DNA from 3 places in the Alishewanella sp. HL-SH06 genome. Region 1 is predicted to be linked to each of the others. Evidence: predicted binding sites of a transcription regulator. Region 1 holds the regulator's gene; each other region holds the start of a gene.
The links. Region 1 encodes sigma-54, which starts transcription at its own class of promoters, with help from an activator protein. Its sites were predicted from a motif close to GTTGGCACGNNNNTNGNNT; they were not measured.

Region 1 (6,778 bases):
TGCCGCTGGATTTACAGCATGAACTGCCCATCACCATTTTGGCCAGTACCGTGTCAATGACCCCAGGCACGGTAAGCGCGGACATTTACCCGACTAAAGAAATGCTGGCAGAAGGTGAGGAAGTAAAACAGCGTTGGTTGTTGATTCATGTACTGAATTTGGAAGACGAAGCAGAACTGATTGCTTCAATCAAATCGCGCTATGAAGCCCCGCTAAAGGAGATCTTTCAATGTTAGAGAATGTTATCTTTTTAGTCTTTGGTATGATCAGTTTGGCTTTGATACTTAACCTATGGCGTTTAGTACGTGGCCCAAGCTTGCCAGATCGCATCCTAGCGCTCGATACCATGTATATCAATAGCATTGCCCTGATCATCTTATATGGCCTGCTGATGGGCACCTCATTGTATTTTGAAGCCGCGTTATTAATTGCCATGTTAGGTTTTGTCAGCACGGTGGCCGTGTGTAAGTTTTTATTACGTGGCGATATCATCGAATAGGAGAGACTATGCAAAATTGGATGGAATGGGTAATTGCCTTCTTTTTATTACTCGGAGGCAGCTTTGTGTTAATTGGCTCGATTGGTTTAACGCGGATGCCCGATTTTTTTATGCGCTTACATGGGCCAACTAAGGCGACCACCTTGGGTATGGGCGGTATTTTGTTAGGTTCGATGTTATTTTTTAGTGCGGCACCCGGTGAGATCAGCGTGCATGAATTGTTGATTACTATCTTCTTATTAATCACCGCGCCAATCAGTGCACATATGCTCATTAAAGCTGCCCTGCATCATCAGACTGAGGCGATTGCGCGTACTACAGGTGAGCAAGAACTGAAGCGAGGGCAATTACAAAACAGCAGCCGCTCGCATATTAAGTCGAATTTACCCTAAAAAACCTAACAATAGCGTAAAGCACAAGCTTTACGCTATTCGCCAAAACCGGTATTAATTAATAAAGTAATCGCGTCTAATGCTTCAGCAGCGTCAGGGCCTTCGGTGGTCACTGTAAGGGTTTTACCTTTACTACTGGCCATCATCAGCAAGGCCAGTACGCTGCCGGCATCTGCTGTTTTACCATCTTCTTGCACTAATTCTACTTTGGCATCAAATTGCTGGCTTAACTGCACTAGCTTGGTGGCGGCACGTGCGTGTAGGCCTAGGGCATTAATAATCGTGACTGTTGCAGCTAACTTATCGGCCATGATGTCTGACTAATTCCCGATGGCGAATTTGTACATCTTCGCGCTGGCTGCGATAGGTTTCGGCTAGGCTTTGTGCGATATACACTGAACGATGCTGGCCACCGGTGCAACCAATCGCTATCGTTAAGTAGCTGCGATTGTTACGCTCGAGATGGGGTAACCAGCTGGCAATAAAGGTATTGATCTGCCACGTATATTTTGCCACCACGTCTTGTGAGGCGAGGTAATCTTTAACTGGCTGATCTAAACCTGTGAGCGGTTTCAGATCCGGCTCCCAATGTGGGTTGGGTAAAAACCGCGCATCGAACACAAAATCGGCATCCTTTGGAATACCATATTTAAAACCAAAGGACTCAAAGAGTATCACTAAACGGCCGGTCTTTTGGCCTAAGATCCGCTCACGTAATTGCTCGGCCAACTGATGCACATTCAGCTCAGTGGTATCGATATATAAATCGGCGCGGCTAGAGATAGGATCTAATAACTGTTGTTCACGTGAAATGGCTTCATCGAGCGACATCGCTTGATGGGATAGCGGATGCAAGCGACGCGTTTCGCTAAAGCGCTTAATTAGCGTGGTGTGATCCGCATCCAAATATAAAATCGTCAGTTCCAGCTTGCGCGGCAGATATGACAAAATGTCTGATAACTCATCGGGATCGCTCGGTAAGTTACGTACATCAATACTCACGGCAACGCGTTCATATTGGCCCATTACTGCAGTTGCCAGAGTCGGTAATAGATTAACCGGGAGATTGTCGACGCAGTAATAGCCGAGATCTTCCATGACTCTCAGAGCAACCGATTTGCCAGAGCCTGAGCGACCACTGACGACGAGTAGTTTCATGACTCACCTGTTTTTTGGCTATAGTCGAGTAGTAGCTGATACAGTTGTTCATCTGACTCGACATGGCGGATTTTTTTGGTTAAGTCTTTCTGACTCAACAATTTGGCAATACCGGATAACGTACTTAGGTGCGTTTGGCATTGCTCAGTAGGTATTAAAATAGCGCAAAAAATATCGACGGCTTGGTTATCTATCGCATCAAACGCGATAGGGTCTTTACTGACCACAAACACCAAAATCGGTTGAGTTACGCAGTCAAGTTTGCCGTGAGGAATGGCGATACCGCCACCGATGCCGGTTGAACCGAGTTTTTCACGGGTCATTAAGGCTTCAAGAATGGTGTATTCAGATAGTTCGGGAAGCTGCTGGTGAGCCAGTTCGGCGATATATTCGAGGATACGTTTTTTACTGTTAAATAGAACTGCACTTTTCGTGCAGTTCTCCGCTAACATTGCGTTTAAATTCATAATAATGTCTTAGTGTCGTGACAGTTTTTCTTTGTGTTTAATGACCTGCCGATCGAGTTTGTCTATTAACTGGTCAATCGCAGCATACATGTTTTCGTTCTCAGACACCGCAAACACTTCGCCACCGGTGAGATGGATTTTAGCTTCGGCAATCTGTTGTAATTTTTCCACGTTTAAGATGACATGTACATTATTAATGTTCTCGAAATGACGCTCTAGCTTAGCAAATTTATTCTCGACATAATCTTTTAAGGCTTCGGTAATTTCGACGTGACGGCCTGTTAAATTGATTTGCATAGACTCTTCCTTTTAGTTAAGACACTTACAGCAGGGTCTTTCGTTGATTTGACGGCGGAATAAACAACGATTCGCGGTATTTAGCGATAGTTCGCCTAGCCACGTTTATCCCTTGTTCTAACAAAATTTCCGCCATTTTACTGTCACTTAGCGGTTTTGCCGGATTTTCTGCCGCCACCAATTTTTTAATAAAAGCACGAATGGCAGTGGAAGAACATTCACCACCACTCTCTGTACTAACATGACTGGAGAAAAAGAACTTAAGTTCAAAAATTCCACGTGGTGTATGCATATATTTATGAGTGGTGACGCGTGAGATAGTCGACTCATGCATACCGACCATTTCTGCAACATCATTCAATACCATCGGTTTCATGGCTTCTTCACCATGCTCAAAAAAGGCTTGTTGTTGCTGCACAATGCAATTGGCTACTTTGAGTAAAGTATCGTTTCGGCTTTCTAAGCTCTTTAAAAACCATTTAGCTTCTTGCAAGTGCGAACGAATAAATTGCGTATCAGCGGTATTTTTAGCGGTTTTGCTCATCGCCGCATATTGCTGATTGATCCGTATTTTGGGCATAGCGTCAGCGTTTAATTCGACTTGCCAGCGACCTTTTACTTTTGTCACCGTGACATCAGGAATAACATATTGCTGCTCTTGTTTAATCACATCAGCACCAGGCCGTGGATTTAAACTGTGGATCAACTGCATGACTTCCTTTAACTCTTCTTCTTTGAGTTTAGTCACGCGCATCAAAGAACGAAAGTCTCTATTCGCTAAAAATTCGGTATAGTTGCTAATAATGAGTTTTGCATCATTTAAATAGGGGGTAGTTGGCTCAAACTGCCGTAACTGCACCAGTAAACACTCTTGCACCGAGCGCGCGCCAACCCCGACCGGATCAAATAATTGAATGCGTTTAATCACGGCTTCAACTTCGTCGGCCTCGACCTCGTTAGATTGCAGTGAGTCGAGTATTTCTTCGCAGCTGATACTTAAAAAACCATTGTCATCGATGGCTTCAATAATGATCTCAGCAATAGCCCGGTCGATTTCAGAAAAGGGCGTGAGTTGCATTTGCCAACGTAAATAATCTTGCAGGGTATCGCTGGTTTCACCCTGATACACCATATCGTCATCAGGCATGTTGCCACTGCTAACAGGGGCGGCACTGACTAAGTCATCCCAGTTATTATCTAGCGGTAAATCTTCTTGGATGTTTTGTTTATTCAGATCATCGCTGGTATCGCGATCGGCTGCGTCTTTTTGCTCTGAGTTTTTGTTGCGTGGATCGTCAAGGGTATCGCGATTGATATTGCCAAGACTGTGATCAACCTCATCTGGCTGACGTTCGAAATCATCATCGCCTTCGAGTAACGGGTTCGCGTCTAACGCTTCCTGTATTTCTTGCTGTAGCTCAATGGTGGACAACTGTAATAGGCGTATCGCCTGTTGCAGTTGTGGCGTCATGGTAAGCTGTTGTCCTAGGCGGAGTTGCAAAGAGGGCTTCATGTACCTGTAATTCTCTCCTGAATGCGCAGTTGCGTTCTATCTTCTTTACTATAGCCTGAATTGCTCACCTAGGTATACATCACGCACCTGCTGATTTGCTAGAACATCTTGCGGAGAACCGGCTGCAATCAGTTCGCCATGACTGACAATATAAGCGATTTCACAAACATCTAACGTTTCACGCACATTATGGTCAGTAATGAGAACACCAATGCCACGTTGGCTGAGGTGTTGAATGATTTTTTTGATATCAAGTACTGAAATCGGGTCAACCCCAGCAAATGGTTCGTCTAATAAAATAAAAGCGGGATCAGCGGCTAGTGCCCGCGCGATCTCAACCCGACGACGCTCGCCACCAGATAACGCCATCCCTAAACTGTTGCGGATATGGCCGATATGAAATTCTTCTAATAAATCATCGGCAATTTCAGCGCGGCGTTGCGTGCTTAAATCTTTGCGGGTTTGCAAAATGGCCAATAAGTTTTCATGCACAGTCAATTTACGAAAAATCGAGCTTTCTTGCGGTAAATAACCAATGCCGGCGCGGGCACGTTGGTGGATCGGAGCAAAAGTAATATCTTGCTCGTTGAGGGTAATGGTGCCTTTATCCGAGGGAACTAAGCCAACAATCATGTAAAAGGTTGTTGTTTTACCTGCACCGTTAGGGCCTAATAAACCGACGATTTGCCCTGCATTGACCTCTAAGCTGACATCTTTCACTACCTGCCGGCTTTTATAGCTTTTGGCGAGGTGCGAGACCACTAACTTCATGGATTGTCCTTGTTTTCTGGGGTGAAAATCGTGGTAACGCGACGATTTTGCTCACCTTCAGCACTTAATTGTTGTAATTCAATGTTGTAACGGATCACGGCACCGCGTACTAAGCTACCGCTTTGCATCACTTCGGCATTACCCGATAACGTTAAAATTCGGCTGGCACGGTCAAATCGGATCTCATTCGCTTGAGCGGTTACAGGACGATCACCTTGCAGTGTTTGTGAATAGGTCGCCGGTGAGCCTGTTGTAATAAACACCTCTTTACCTTTACCAGCACTGGCGTCGACTTCAAGTTTGTCTGCTTTGATCAACATGGACCCCTGACGTACGACAACGTTATCGGCATAACTGGCAATGCTGTCAATTAATGAGGCTAAGGTTTTATCTGCATCGACCGAGATGGGCTGTTTATGATCCGGTTCGGCGGCCAAACTAACGGCAGAAAAAAAGGCCAAAACAATCATTAAGCTATTAATTTTCATTGAAATATACCGTCTCTAAATGCTTTTGCAATTGTATGGTTTCTTTTGTTAAATCGACATGCATACCTTGCCCTTTAATGAAAAAACCGGCGCCGGTGATCTGAACGATTTCATGCGTATGAATACTTTTTTCAGGCAACATCAGTTGTAATGAGGCCGTTTCAACGCGTTCTACTAAACCTAGGGTTTGTTTGTTTTGCAAAACCACTTGGTTTTCCAAAATAATCTTATCTTCAGGAAACCAGACACCTTGTAAGCTACTGATTTCCCAAGCAGGCTGATGTGCTTTATTAAACAGGGTATAGCGCGGTTGATCAAACTGCGTAAAGCCGAGCTGTTCAAAATGCTCTAATTTCAGCGCCTGCACGTGATCGGCAATATAGCCCTCATTGTCGTAGATGCGCAAGGTAACATTTTCAGCAATGTAATCCGGTTGAAATTCTCGATCCACTTGCAGATCCACTTGCTCAACGCTGGGATTCAACCACAGGTAGCCCGCGACTATCACGAGTAACATGACGATGAGCACAAAAAACTTTCTCATGAGCTGCTGCCATCAAATTGTAAAAATCGCTGTTGCGCAATCAGTAACAGATCGCATAATTCGCGCACTGCACCAAAGCCGCCAGGTAATGACGTGGCTAAATGGGCATGCTTTCGCAAATAAGGATGTGCATCTTTTACCGCGACGGCTAAGCCACAATGTTGCATGACTTGCCAATCGGCCAAATCATCACCGATATAAGCGACTTGGCTGGCATCTAATTGCAGTTCAGCGAGCAGCGCTTGAAATGCAGCTGTTTTATTTTCTTGCCCTTGATAAATATAGGGCACAGTTAGCGATTTCATACGCTGCTCCACAATGGCCGATTGTCGCCCTGTGATCACGGCTACTTCTATGCCAGCTTGGCGCAGTGCTTTAATGCCATAGCCATCCCGGGTATGAAAGGCTTTTAGCTCTTCACCTTGATTACCTAAGTAAATGCGCCCATCCGAAAATACGCCATCGACATCACAGATAAGTAATTTAATATCTGCCGCGCGGCTGGCGTTAGTATCACTGATAGCTTGGTACAACTGGCGATATAAGTCCATGTTACATTACTCCTGCTCGCAGTAAGTCGTGCATATTCATGGCGCCGATTGGCTCGCGCTGCTCGTTAACAATGATCAGGCCATTAATTTTTCGTTGC
Region 2 (6,778 bases), 240 kb from region 1:
CAATTTGTACTGCAAGTGTAGGGGCGAGGTGGCAATAAAGGTATGAATGCGGCGGCGCTCGGCGTCTTTTAACGCTTCGCCACAGGCTTCAATGTCGGCACTGACTGCACGCGAAAGGCCACAAATGATCGGCCCTTTTACTTCACGGGCAATACGTTGCACTGAAGCAAAGTCACCTGGGCTAGATACCGGAAAGCCCACTTCCATCACATCAACATTTAAGCGGGCAATAGCATGCGCCAGTTGAATTTTTTGCTTTTGGCTTAAGCTGGCGCGTAAAGCCTGCTCACCATCACGCAAGGTGGTATCGAAAATCCAAATTTTGTTATCAGCACTCATCACGCTTTCCTTTTAATGGCCTTAGGCGTACAACATGCCGGAAGTCATAAAAAAACCCCGGCCAAGGCACGGGGTTTTCGTTTATCGGTAGTGAACGCTCACCAATAAGCACGAACCCGTGCAGCGCAGAGGAGCACGAGGAGTAGGCTAATGATGTAGGTCACAACTGAAGAATTCATTTACTGTATTGCTGCCTTATGTACAGAACGCCATATTAATAACATGGTTATTTTTGCAGTGCAACAGTATAGATGGCTAAATGGATAAAAACTTTGGTTGTAGATTGCGCGTTTTTTCAGTGTGTTGCCCAATTTTCGATGGGCTCTTTACTTAACCACGTTGCACCTAAGCCGCGACAACGTTAGATTAAGGCTTGCTGATTTTTAAGGAACGTCTTGTGCAAGTGAAACTGATTTTCTCGGCCCTAACCATGGCCACATTACTGGGCGCGTGTCAAAAAGCGCCAGAACCCGTTGTGACAACAGATGCGTGGTCGCCTTTGGCTCAGCGTTATGTCAGTTTAGTTTTGGCACTGGGTGAGCATGATAAAAGTTATGTCGATGCCTATTATGGCCCTGCCGAATGGGCAGAACAGGCCAAAACGGCTGCGCTATCAGCGGCAGAGATTGTCACTGCGGGCAGTGCTTTACAGGCTGAAATCAGGGCGTTAAGTGCCACTGATACTATGTTGCGCTTACGCCAACACTATTTAATCACGCAATTAACGGCCTTAGTTAGCCATGCGCAAACGCTGGCAACGGGCAAGCGGATCAGTTTTGAGCAACAAGCACAACAATTGTATGACACCTTGCCGCCGCAACGTGATTTGGCCAGTTTTGATACTGTTTTAGCCGAGCTAGATGCGCTAGTGCCGGGCGAGGGGGATTTAACCGAGCGAGTGGTTGCATACCGCGCGGGCTTTGTGATCCCGCAAGATAAACAACAGCAGGTCTTTGAGCGGGCGATAGCTGAGTGTCAGGCTCGCACGCTCAGTCGCATAGATTTACCCCAGCAGGAGCGTTTTACGTTGGAGTTTGTCGAAGACAAACCCTGGAGTGGCTATAACTGGTATCAAGGTGCGGCTTATAGTCTGATCCAAATTAATATCGAGCGACCCATTGATATCTCGCGTGCGGTCGACTTGGGGTGTCATGAAGGGTATCCAGGACATCACACCTACAATGCGTTGTTAGAGCAGAAATTAAAAAACGAGTTACAGTGGGTCGAATTTAGCGTTTACCCCTTGTTTAGCCCGCAGTCGTTAATCGCGGAAGGTACGGCAAACTATGGTATTAGTATGGCGTTCCCTGGTGAGCAAAAGATGCAGTTCGAGCGCGATGTGCTCTATCCGTTAGCGGGCTTAGATGCTGCGTTGGCTGCAGAGTATGCGCAATTTTTAAAGTTAATGGCTCAACTAAGCTATGCCGGTAATGAAATTGCGCGGTTATACCTCAATGGTGAAATTGATGCGGCAACGGCACAAAGCTTACGCCAGCGTTACTTATTGCAAAGTGAAGCAGAGGCCAAGCAAGGCATCCGGTTTGTTGATACCTATGGCGCTTATGTGATCAATTACAATTGGGGCAAAGATTTAGTGAAGAACTATATCGAGCAAGGCGGCTCTGAAGATGAGCGTTGGCAGCGTTTTATCAGTTTGTTGTCAACGCCGAAGTTGCCGTCTTCTATTGCTTGGGAATAAAATGCTCGCCGTTGCCCGTCGCTCGTGTTTACATGCGCGACAGCTTACTTAAACCGATAAACAGGAAATTGCATGGAACGTTACTTTGAAAGACTGATGTATGGCACGCGCTGGATCATGGCACCGATATATCTGGGTTTGAGTTTATGTTTAATGGCATTAGCCATTAAATTTTTTCAGGAAATATTTCATGTTATCCCAATGATTTTTAGCATGAAAGAAGTAGAACTGATCCTGATCACCCTAAGCTTAATTGATATTGCTTTAGTTGGTGGTTTGTTGGTGATGGTGATGTTTTCAGGTTATGAAAACTTTGTCTCGCGGCTCGATTTACACGGCCATGATGACAAGTTAGGTTGGTTGGGTAAGTTAGACTCTAACTCACTGAAAAACAAGGTGGCGGCGTCTATTGTTGCAATCTCGTCCATTCATTTGTTAAAAGTATTTATGAATACCGAATCTATCGATAACGATAAGATTAAATGGTACTTATTGATCCACATTACTTTCGTATTATCTGCTTTTGCGATGGGTTACTTAGATAAAATTTTGCGCGACAAGCCTGATGCAAAAGCCGTGAGTGTTGAAAACAGTAAACTATAACATTTAGCCGGTACTCGACATAACAGCGTTGAGTTAACAAGGTTTTTTGTATAACTCAGGCTAAGTAGCTACGAGTAGACCTATTTATTAGGATCGGTTTATGTGTAGTTACTTTGTCTAACGAGTTGCTAAAGTGACAGCTTTTTTTACAGTCTGGTTAGACCTCTTTTTATAAGCACATAAAAATCAATGGCTTAATATTTTGGCATTTATTTTGCTTTGTTTTTTAGTGTTGTTTCTTGTCATCTCTAAACAACCTCGAATTCTTAATCGTGAATAATGACCATCAAATGATATTTGGAGTACAGATGAAACTTAAGGTATTAGCACTTTCGCTAGCATTTACCCTTTCAGCGGCTTTTCTACCGGTCTCGTCAGCTCATGCTGGTTTAATCACTGCCGATTCTTCAACTTGGAATGCTACAGGTACCGCTCTTGCAAGAAACACTGGGCTTTTGAATGCCAACAGCTTTTATATTTGGAATGTTGATACTAACTGGTTTATTCGTTGGACTTTTAGCACGGCTACCAACATAAACGGTACGCTTAACCTACCCACCGGCAGCACATTAAGCTTTCACTCAGATGAAGTTAATACTTATGACTCGCTAAACCTGTTAACAGGCGCTTTTACCTCTTATGTGGCCGGTGGTTATCTTGATGGTCTGAATTTTACCTTAGCTGCCGGTGAAGTTTTCGATTTTCAGGTATTTAAAACTAACAATACTGCTTTTACTTATAATGTTTATAGCGGCTCCCCTTTAATTGAGTTGGCGTCTTTAAGTAATAACAACCAAAACAACAACGGCATATTATTAAGCTATAATCCGCCTAGAACTGCTAATATTGCTGCAGTACCAGAACCCACTACTCTTGCTTTAATCGGTCTGGGTTTATTAGGTTTGGGTGCATCACGTCGTCGTAAAGCTTAATCATTCTTATTCATCAAAAAACCAAAAGCGCGGTGATACGGCTTTTGGTTTTTTTGTTTGTATTGTCAGTTTACCTTCTACAATAAGTTTCAATAGCCTTGCTATTAGTAATACTTCAAGCCGTCAGCCTTACCTCTAAACGCGTAATAGGCTACTGCGGTATATGCCGCAATCACCGGAATGACCACCACTGCGCCAAAGAAAATAATCAGTAGCGACTCCCGCGAGCTGGCCGCTTGATAAAGTGTCATTTGGTTTGGCACGACAAATGGATAGAAGCTTAAGGCTAGGCCGATAAAGCTACTGATAAAAATCACGTTACAAATGGCAAAGGGCAACCAAGCACCGGCATCTTTTGGCAGTGGTAAACGTTTCAAGGCCAAATAACCAATAACAAACATGGCAAAGCACAACAACGGGATCGCAGCAAAGAAATAGGCTAATGGCGGTTCAGTCCACACTTGTAACACATTAGCGTTTACCATAGGGTTAATCAGGCTCACCGCCAAGATCCCGCTTAGCGTTAACACGCCCGCTATTTTACAGTGCTTAATGGCATGCAGTTGCAGCTCACCGCTGGTTTTGCCAATTAGCCAGGCATTACCAATCATCGCATAGGCGGCCGTAACACACAGACCGCTGAAGCACGCGAAAATAATACTGCCCGTATGATACTGTAAACCCATCACATAAATGCCCAGCATAAAGCCCTGACTGAAGGTTGCTAACAGCGATCCGGCTTTAAAGGTGTAATCCCAGTACACTTTACGCTGAGTTTTTACCTTAGCCCGAAAGTCAAAAGCAACACCGCGTAAAATTAAGCCGATGAGTAACATGGCCGTGGGCAAATATAACGCATGTAAAATCGCGCTGTGCGCGGCGGGAAAGGCAACCAGTAACAAACCTACCGCCAATACGAGCCAAGTTTCATTGGCATCCCAAAACGGGCCAATCGAGGCAATGGCCGTATCGCGCCAAGCTTCGTTGCCCATCGGTAGGGTGATACCGACACCTAAATCATAACCATCTAAAATGGCATAAAGTAAAATCGACAGGGCAGTCAAGCCACCAAAAACCAGGGCCAAATGTTCGGCCGTTAACCAATTCATCATGCTGAAGCTCCTGTGGCTTTGTCAGTGGCTGGCGCGTTTTCAGGTAAACCTGGCATCGTCAGATCATACTCTTCTACTTCTACCGCACGCTTGGCTAACCAGAACAGCGTTTTGATATAGAGCACCAGCAACACGGCATACAGCACTAAATATAAGCCTAGGGTTAGCGCGACATGCTCACTCGGCACGGTAGTTACCGCGTCACGTGTTTTTAATAAGCCATATACTAAGTAGGGCTGCCGACCAATTTCGGTGACATACCAGCCGGCTAGGGTGGCGACCCAGCCCGAGAACGTCATACCGATCAATACTTTCAAATGCAGCGGTGTCAGCGTTTTATGCCTCACTAGTTTAATACTGCTCCACCAAGCCACTAGCAGCATCAGCATGCCGATTCCCACCATGACGCGGAAACTATAAAACACTGGCGCAACGGGCGGATGCTCGCCGACAAATTCATTTAAACCTTTCAGTTCGCCATTCGCATCGTGCGTTAAAATTAAACTGGCGAGTTTGGGGATCTGAATCGCGAAGCGGTTTTGCTGGGTTTCAGCATCGGGAATGGCAAATAACACCAGTGGTGCACCCTTTTCGGTATGCCAAATCCCTTCCATCGCCGCGATCTTTTGCGGTTGATGTTCTAAGGTGTTTAAGCCATGAAAATCACCGACCAAAGCTTGGGTGGGCGCTAAAATAGCGGCCGTGAATAAGGCGGTTTTCAGCGTCAGTTTCGGGGCTTTTTTATTATCGCCACGTAATAAGCGATAGGCAGAAATACCGGCCACCAGGAAACAAACGGTGAGGGCCGAGGCCAGCAACATATGCATAAAGCGATAGGGAAAAGACGGGTTAAAAATAATCGCGAACCAGTCGGTGGCATGCACTACGCCATCGCGCATTTCAAAACCTGCTGGCGTTTGCATCCATGAATTCAGTACTAAGATCCAAAATGCCGAGAAGGTGGTGCCTAAGGCGACTAAAAAAGTGGCGAGGGTATGCGCCCAGCGCGGCACTTTATGAAAACCAAATAACATAATACCGAGCATGGTAGCTTCAAGAAAAAACGCTGTTAATATTTCATAGGCCAGTAAGGGCCCAGCAATATTACCGATGGTTTCCATAAAACCAGGCCAGTTAGTGCCAAACTGAAACGACATGGTGATGCCGCTAACGACACCCAGTGCAAAGGTTAGCGCAAACACTTTTACCCAAAAGCGATAAGCACGCATCCAAACCGGATGCTTTGAAAAGTCGAAGCGTAACTTGAAGTAAAATAACAACCAACCTAAGGCAATGGTAATGGTTGGGAACAGGATATGAAAACTAATATTGGCCGCAAATTGAATACGCGACAGAATTAACGTGTCTAACATAACCACCTCAGCAATAGGCTATTAAGCGTCTTTTTTCGAGCGAAACTTTTCGGTAAATTCCAACACCTTGCCAACACCAGAGCCAAGCTTCATTAAGGTGTTTAACTTTTCAGGCGATAACGACTGCAAGCTTTGTGTCCAGTCGGTAATGTTTTCGAGTAAATCATGGATTTCGGTAATGCGCTGTTGTGCAAAGCGCTCTTCTTTATTTGCCGCTTCATCCATCATAATGTCGCGCAGCAGTGACAGCGTTGGGTCCATTTCACGCTTACGGCGCTCTTCAAACACCTTATTGGCCATGTCCCAAATGCTGCCGCGACAACAATAGTATTCTTTGCGATCACCGGCTTTATGTTGCACTTGTACTAGCTGCCAACTGCCCAGCTCTTTTAAACCCATGCTGACGTTGCCACGAGAAATACCCAATAACTCGGCAATATCATTGGCGCAGATCGGCTCTTCACTCACTACTAGCAAGGCATAAATTTGCCCAACGGTGCGGTTAAATCCCCAGCGGCTTCCCATCTCACCGAAGTGGTAAACAAAGGATTCAATCATTGGTGTCATTTGCATAACTCGGACCTTACTGAACTTTCAGAAATTTCTGAAACTATTGTACGCTCAGATTTTGATCCTGATCAATGTGTTTCTGGAAAATTTATAATAAGCCCTGTAAAGAGGCTGAAACTGGCGTGAAATCGTTGTCGGGAAGGGCTGATA
Region 3 (6,778 bases), 2.0 Mb from region 1:
TAGAAGTGCTGTTGCAAATTACCATTGGCTTTGCCCTTGGTTTTATTTCGTTGATGTTTATTAATACCTTTGTGTTGGCAGGGCAATTACTGGCAGCGCAAACCGGTTTAGCCTTCGCATCAATGGCCGATCCGGCGAGCGGCATGACGGTTCCGGCTATCGGTCAGTTTTATCTGATTTTAGCCACCTTGTTGTTTTTTGTGTTCGATGGTCATTTGATTATGATCCAGATGCTAGTGTTTAGTTTCGATACTCTGCCGATTAACGGTCAATGGTGGGATGTGACGCACTACTGGACCATAGTTGAGTTTGGCGGTTGGATGTTTGCCACTTCGCTAGCAATTGCCTTAGCACCGATTGTCGCTATGTTGATGGTCAATTTATCGTTTGGCATCATGACCCGAGCTGCACCGCAGTTGAATATCTTCTCGATTGGTTTCCCTGTAACCATGCTTTCAGGCTTGCTGATTTTATGGTTAACACTCGATACCTTTTTATTCCATTACGATAAACAGTGGCAGCATGTAATTGATTACAGCTGTCGGCTGATCAGTTGCTAGGAGGCTGGCATGGCAGAAGATTCCGGCGCAGAAAAAACCGAACAGCCCACGCCCAAGAAGCTGCAAGACGCAGCAGAAAAGGGCCAGATAGCCCGCTCAAAAGACCTTGGCACGGCTTTTGTGCTTATTGGCAGCGCCGCAGCTTTATTGGTGTTTGGCAAGATGTTAGCCATGGCCGTGCTGACGATTGGTCAGCGCATGTTACGGTTGGATGAAAAAGATATTTTTGAGACAAATTCCATGTTCACTGCCTGGGGGGATGCGGGTGGCGAGCTTATTATGCCCTTAATCGGCATATTTTCTCTGATCCTTATTGCCGCATTTTTAGGTAATACCCTCTTAGGTGGCTTTAACTTTAGTTGGCAAGCCGCAGGCCCTAAAGCCAGTAAAATGGACCCGATGAAAGGTTTAGTGCGCATGTTCGGTCTACAAGCTTTGGTCGAGCTGGGTAAAAGCTTTTTAAAAGTGGCAGTAGTGGTGGGTGTGGCCTTTTTTCTGTTAAAGCTGTTTTTTATGGATATCATGGCGCTGTCGTTAATGAGCGAACCGAATAATATTGAATCAGCGTTATATTTCTTAGGATGGTTGTTTTTAGGGCTTTGTGCTAGTACTTCGTTAATTGCTATCGTCGATGCCCCTTATCAAAAGTGGAATCATGTGCGGCAGTTAAAAATGTCGCTGCAAGAAATTAAAGACGAGCATAAAAACTCGGAGGGTAGCCCAGAGATTAAGGCGCGGATCCGTCGCACGCAAATGCAGATGTCGATGAAACGGATGATGCAGCAAGTCCCCACAGCGGATGTGATCGTCACGAACCCAACGCATTATGCGGTCGCGTTAAAGTATGATCAAGGCAAATTCCGCGCACCGGTGGTGGTTGCCAAGGGCGTCGATGATATCGCCATGCATATTCGAAAAATTGCCAATGGCCATAAAATCCCAGTGATTGAATCACCGGCGCTAGCCCGCTCGATTTATTACACGACTAAACTTGATCACCCGATCCCCGAACAATTATTCGCGGCTGTGGCGCAAGTGCTCGCTTATGTTTTCCAATTACGCTTGTATCGTAAAGGCAAAGGCACTCGGCCGAAAAATCTGGCGAAAGAGCTACCCATCCCTGATGAATTTAAACACTAAACACTAAACACTAAACACTAAACACTAAACACTAAACACTAAACACTAAACACTAATTAGCGAAGCGTGCCGATAAAGTGTCGGCACGGTTTTATCGCTCATTTAGCTGCTTTTCAATAACCTCACCTGATACTGGAACGTTTATTGCTTTAGCCTGTTGTTCCGTCATTAAATTGTCAGGTTATCCATGCAGTTGAGCCAGCTTTACAGTAAATTTGATCGATCCCAACTTCAACACCTTAAGGGTGTCGGCACGCCAGTCTTAATTTTGGCGGCATTGGCTATGGTGGTATTACCGCTGCCACCTTTTATGCTGGATGTCTTATTCTCTTTTAATATCGCGCTGGCGCTGGTGGTGTTGCTGGTCACCATCTATACCAAACGGCCGTTAGATTTCGGTATTTTTCCCAGCGTGATTTTAATTGCGACCATTTTACGTTTAGCGCTTAACGTAGCCAGTACCCGTGTCGTGTTGCTGGAAGGTCATAATGGCGGCGATGCGGCCGGTAAAGTCATTGAAGCCTTCGGCTCGGTCGTTATCGGTGGTAACTATGCCGTGGGTATCGTGGTCTTCCTGATCCTAATTATCATCAACTTTGTGGTAGTGACCAAAGGTGCCGGTCGTATCGCAGAAGTGTCTGCACGTTTTACCTTAGATGCGATGCCTGGTAAGCAAATGGCTATTGATGCTGATTTAAATGCCGGTTTAATTACCCAAGAAGAGGCCAAAGCACGTCGCGAAGATGTGACTAACGAAGCCGACTTTTATGGCTCGATGGACGGTGCCAGTAAATTCGTAAAAGGCGATGCTATCGCCGGTATCGTTATTTTGGTGATCAACCTGATTGGTGGCTTGTTTATCGGCATGATGCAGCACGATCTGAGTTTTGGCGATGCGATGGAAATTTATACTTTGCTGACCATTGGTGATGGCTTGGTTGCGCAGATCCCGGGTTTATTATTATCGATTGGTACTGCCATTATCGTCACCCGCCAAAACAAAGAAGGCGATCTGGGCAAGCAAATGACCAGTCAGTTGGGGGATAACACCCATGTGTTGTTTGTCGCCGCTGGCGTGATGACATTAATGGGCGTTGTGCCCGGCATGCCACACTTTTCATTCTTATCCCTAGCAGCGTTATTGGGCGGCGTAGCTTGGTATATTAAAAAAATTGCCAGTGAAAAAGCGACGGCCTTGCAACCGCGCGCAGCCACGGTTGGCCAACCTAAGCCTGAATCACAAACTGTGAAAGAGATCGGTTGGGACGATGTGCATGGCGTTGATACCATTGGTTTAGAAGTGGGTTATCGTTTGATCCCGCTTGTAGATAAAGCCCAGGGCGGCGAGTTGTTAAATCGGATTAAAGGCGTACGTAAAAAGCTATCACAAGAGTTGGGCTTTTTGGTACCGCCAGTCCATATTCGCGACAACCTTGATTTAGAGCCGAACAGCTACCGGGTGGCTCTGATGGGCGTAACCAATGGTGAGGGGGAATTACGCCACGATAATGAGTTAGCCATTAACCCTGGCCAAGTGTTTGGTACGGTAAAAGGTATTGCCACCAAAGATCCGGCATTTGGCTTGGATGCAGTGTGGATCAGTAAAGATCAGCGTGAACATGCTCAAACACTAGGTTATACCGTGGTCGATGCGGCCACCGTTGTTGCTACGCATCTTAGTCAAATTTTAACTAATCATGCCGCCAGCTTATTAGGCCATGAAGAAGTTCAAAATTTGTTAGATATGCTGGCCAAGCACTCACCTAAGCTAGTGGAAGGCTTAGTCCCTGAAACACTGCCACTGACAACCGTAGTAAAAGTGCTGCAAAACTTATTACACGAGGGTGTGCCTATCCGTGATATGCGCACAATTGTACAAACTTTGGTGGAATATGGCGCAAAAAGTCAGGATGTTGATGTGTTAACTGCGGCTTGTCGTATTTCTTTACGTCGGCTTATTGTGCAAGAGGTGGTGGGCAGTAAACCTGAGATCCCGGTGATTACTTTTGCGCCTGAGCTTGAACAAATGTTGCATCAATCCATGCAGGCTGCGGGTAACGATGGCGCAGGTATTGAACCCGGGTTAGCCGATCGCATTCAGCAGTCATTACAAGAAGCGCATCAAAACCAAGAGTTGACCGGTGAAAGTGCCATTATGCTGACGTCAGGAATTTTACGCTCAGTCATGGCACGATTCGTGAAATACACTATCCCAGGACTACGAGTGTTGTCATATCAAGAGATCCCCGATGACAAACAAATTCGAATCGTTAGTGTAATCGGTCAGCAGAATTAGGAGTAACTCATGAAAATTAAACGCTTTGTTGCCAAAGATATGCGCAGCGCCCTGGCAGAAGTCAAAGAGTTCCTCGGCGCCGATGCAATTATTTTATCTAATAAAAAAGTCGCTGGTGGTGTTGAAATTGTTGCGGCGATTGATGCAGAAGCCCCAGCAGCAACACCTCGCCAAGCCACGCCATCACAGGCTTCTAATACTGCAGAAACGATAGCAAGTGCCAGTGCACGCGCCGAGCCTCGCTTTAGTGTCAGTGTTGATGACGAGCCAGAAGCGGATCCAGCAGATTCATTACGCGCCTTACTCGCCAGACAAATGATCAAGCAACAAGGTCGGGAACCGCAAGCCCCCGCAGCGGCACTAACCAAGCAAAAGGTTGCTGAGCCGGCGTTACAAAAAGCCCCACAATTTGAACGTCAAAATTCTGGCAATACTCAAGCTCAGTCAGCACAATGGCAAGAAATTAGTCAAGCCCAGCAAGCTCAAGCACAATTAATGCAGCAACAGTTCGCCCAAATGCAAACTGAGATGCTGTCGATGCGCCAATTACTGCAGCATCAAGTCTCGGGTTTAATGTGGCAAGATTTAGCTCGGCGCGAGCCCGTGCGGGCACTTGTGATTGAAAATTTGCAACAAATGGGCTTGTCTGAGCAAATCGCTGATCAGTTAGCCTGTTTCATGCCCGATGATTTAAATGCCGCTGCTGCATGGAATACTGCGCTAGAATTACTCACAGGGCAGTTAAATACCACTAATGATGATATTTTGCGTCGAGGCGGGGTTATTGCCTTAGTCGGCCCAACAGGTGTAGGCAAAACCACCACCGTAGCCAAACTTGCCGCGGGTTTTGCCAAACGACACGGTGTTGATCAAGTGGCTTTAATTACCACAGATTGTTTTCGGATTGGTGCTTTTGAACAACTGGCGACATTTGGCCGCATTATCGGTTGCCCAGTTAAACAGGCGAAAGATAGCGAAGAGCTGGCGATATTGTTGAATCAGCTACAACAGCGTAAACTGGTCTTAATTGATACTGCCGGCATGAGTCAACGCGATGTGCGTTTAGCCGAGAAACTTGCGTCATTGGTCCATAATTCTCGTGTTAAAATAAAAAGTTATCTGGTATTGTCAGCCACAGCTCAGGCGCGCGTGATGCAAGAAAGTGTGCAACAATTTAAACGCATTGGCTTATCAGGTTGTATTTTCACCAAATTGGATGAATGTTTAAGTTTAGGTGAAGTGATCAATGTGGCATTACAAAATGCCTTGCCGGTCAGTTACCTAACACATGGCCAACGTGTGCCAGAAGATATTCGGATTCCTGACGCGGCCGATTTAGTAAAAGAAGCGGAGCAGTTACGTCAACAACACAGTGATAACCGCCATCAATGGTATCAAGACGACACAACGCAGGTAGCAGCTGCCTATGCCTAAAGATGTATTAGCCGATGATCAAGCCAGTGGCCTTAGAAAAATGAAAAAACAGATGGTAAAAGTGATTTCCATAACCGGCGGTAAAGGTGGCGTGGGTAAAACCAACGTTACATTGAATCTGGCTATGGCGCTGGCCCAGCTGGGGAAAAAGGTTTTAGTACTTGATGCCGATCTCGGTTTAGCCAATTGCGACGTGATGTTGGGCTTGCGCGTCGATAAAAATTTATCCCATGTCCTTGCTGGATCGGCTACTTTAGACGATATTTTAGTAGAGGGGCCTTACGGTATTAAAATTGTGCCTGCCACCTCCGGTAGTCAAAATATGACGGAGCTTTCTCCGGTAGAACATGCTAGTTTAATTCGTGCCTTCAGTGAATTACACACGCCGGTTGATGTATTATTAGTTGATACCGCCGCGGGTATCTCCGATATGGTGCTTAGTTTCTCTCGTGCCTCGCAAGATGTCTTAATGGTCGTATGTGATGAACCCTCTTCCATTACCGATGCTTATGCTTTAATGAAGATTTTAAGTCGCGACCATGGCGTCGATAAATTTAAAATTGTAGCGAATATGGTGCGCAGCCTAAAAGAAGGCCAAGAATTATTTGCTAAACTGACTCGTGTTACTGATCGATTTCTTGATGTCAGTTTAGAATTAGTGGCCACCGTGCCACAGGATGAAAACGTGCGCAAAGCTGCGCGCAAACAGAAAGCTTTTATTGAAGCCTTCCCAACAACACCGGCGAGTATGGCAATTAAAACCTTAGCGCTTAAAGCCGTGAAATGGCCGTTGCCAGGCAGTGCATCTGGGCATCTGGAGTTTTTTCTGGAGCAGTTAGTACAGCCACAGTCTGATTAGGGGGTTCTGTGAACAGTAAGCTTGCCGCTTATGGTGGCGTAGACCACATGCAACAGTTAGTGGAGCGACAAGCTCCGCTGGTCAAACGTATTGCCTATCACTTATTGGCCCGTTTGCCGGCCAGTGTGCAAGTCGATGACTTAATTCAATCTGGGATGATCGGTTTAATTGAAGCTGCGAAAAATTTCGATGGTAGCAAAGGCGCGAGTTTTGAAACCTTTGCAGGCATTCGTATTCGCGGCGCCATGCTAGACGAAATTCGTCGCGGCGATTGGACGCCGCGTTCAGTGCATCGTAATTCCCGTTTAATTGCCGACACCATCGCCGAGCTAGAAGCTGAGTTGGGTCGCGACGTTAAAGATTATGAAGTTGCAGAAAAACTTGCTATATCATTAGATGAATATCATCATATGATTAGTGATGTTAGCTCGGGTCGAATTATTGGTATTGAAGACCTTGGTATTTCTGAAGACGTGTTGGTCACTGCTG

Region 2: the regulator sigma-54 is predicted to act here: its motif matches at 2,843-2,861, upstream of ACUJFK_RS02690 (PEP-CTERM sorting domain-containing protein).
Region 3: the regulator sigma-54 is predicted to act here: its motif matches at 1,832-1,850, upstream of flhA (flagellar biosynthesis protein FlhA).

Annotation. Positions count from the first base shown of each region.
Region 1 covers NZ_CP199752.1:850,218-856,995, forward strand. Annotated here, with positions in the region: gene ACUJFK_RS03795 (Na+/H+ antiporter subunit E) at 1-236, shown strand, start outside; gene ACUJFK_RS03800 (K+/H+ antiporter subunit F) at 230-499, shown strand; gene ACUJFK_RS03805 (Na+/H+ antiporter subunit G) at 508-891, shown strand; gene ACUJFK_RS03810 (HPr family phosphocarrier protein) at 927-1,202, opposite strand; gene rapZ (RNase adapter RapZ) at 1,192-2,049, opposite strand; gene ptsN (PTS IIA-like nitrogen regulatory protein PtsN) at 2,046-2,519, opposite strand; gene hpf (ribosome hibernation promoting factor) at 2,526-2,813, opposite strand; gene ACUJFK_RS03830 (RNA polymerase factor sigma-54) at 2,839-4,326, opposite strand; gene lptB (LPS export ABC transporter ATP-binding protein) at 4,375-5,097, opposite strand; gene lptA (lipopolysaccharide transport periplasmic protein LptA) at 5,094-5,585, opposite strand; gene lptC (LPS export ABC transporter periplasmic protein LptC) at 5,575-6,129, opposite strand; gene kdsC (3-deoxy-manno-octulosonate-8-phosphatase KdsC) at 6,126-6,680, opposite strand; gene ACUJFK_RS03855 (KpsF/GutQ family sugar-phosphate isomerase) at 6,682-6,778, opposite strand, start outside.
Region 2 covers NZ_CP199752.1:609,066-615,843, forward strand. Annotated here, with positions in the region: gene leuA (2-isopropylmalate synthase) at 1-339, opposite strand, end outside; gene ACUJFK_RS02680 (hypothetical protein) at 737-2,038, shown strand; gene ACUJFK_RS02685 (TIGR00645 family protein) at 2,111-2,641, shown strand; gene ACUJFK_RS02690 (PEP-CTERM sorting domain-containing protein) at 2,914-3,573, shown strand; gene ACUJFK_RS02695 (cytochrome d ubiquinol oxidase subunit II) at 3,678-4,682, opposite strand; gene ACUJFK_RS02700 (cytochrome ubiquinol oxidase subunit I) at 4,682-6,058, opposite strand; gene ACUJFK_RS02705 (GbsR/MarR family transcriptional regulator) at 6,080-6,631, opposite strand.
Region 3 covers NZ_CP199752.1:2,817,972-2,824,749, reverse strand. Annotated here, with positions in the region: gene fliR (flagellar biosynthetic protein FliR) at 1-560, shown strand, start outside; gene flhB (flagellar biosynthesis protein FlhB) at 570-1,700, shown strand; gene flhA (flagellar biosynthesis protein FlhA) at 1,888-3,996, shown strand; gene flhF (flagellar biosynthesis protein FlhF) at 4,006-5,430, shown strand; gene ACUJFK_RS12950 (MinD/ParA family protein) at 5,423-6,289, shown strand; gene ACUJFK_RS12945 (RNA polymerase sigma factor FliA) at 6,298-6,778, shown strand, end outside.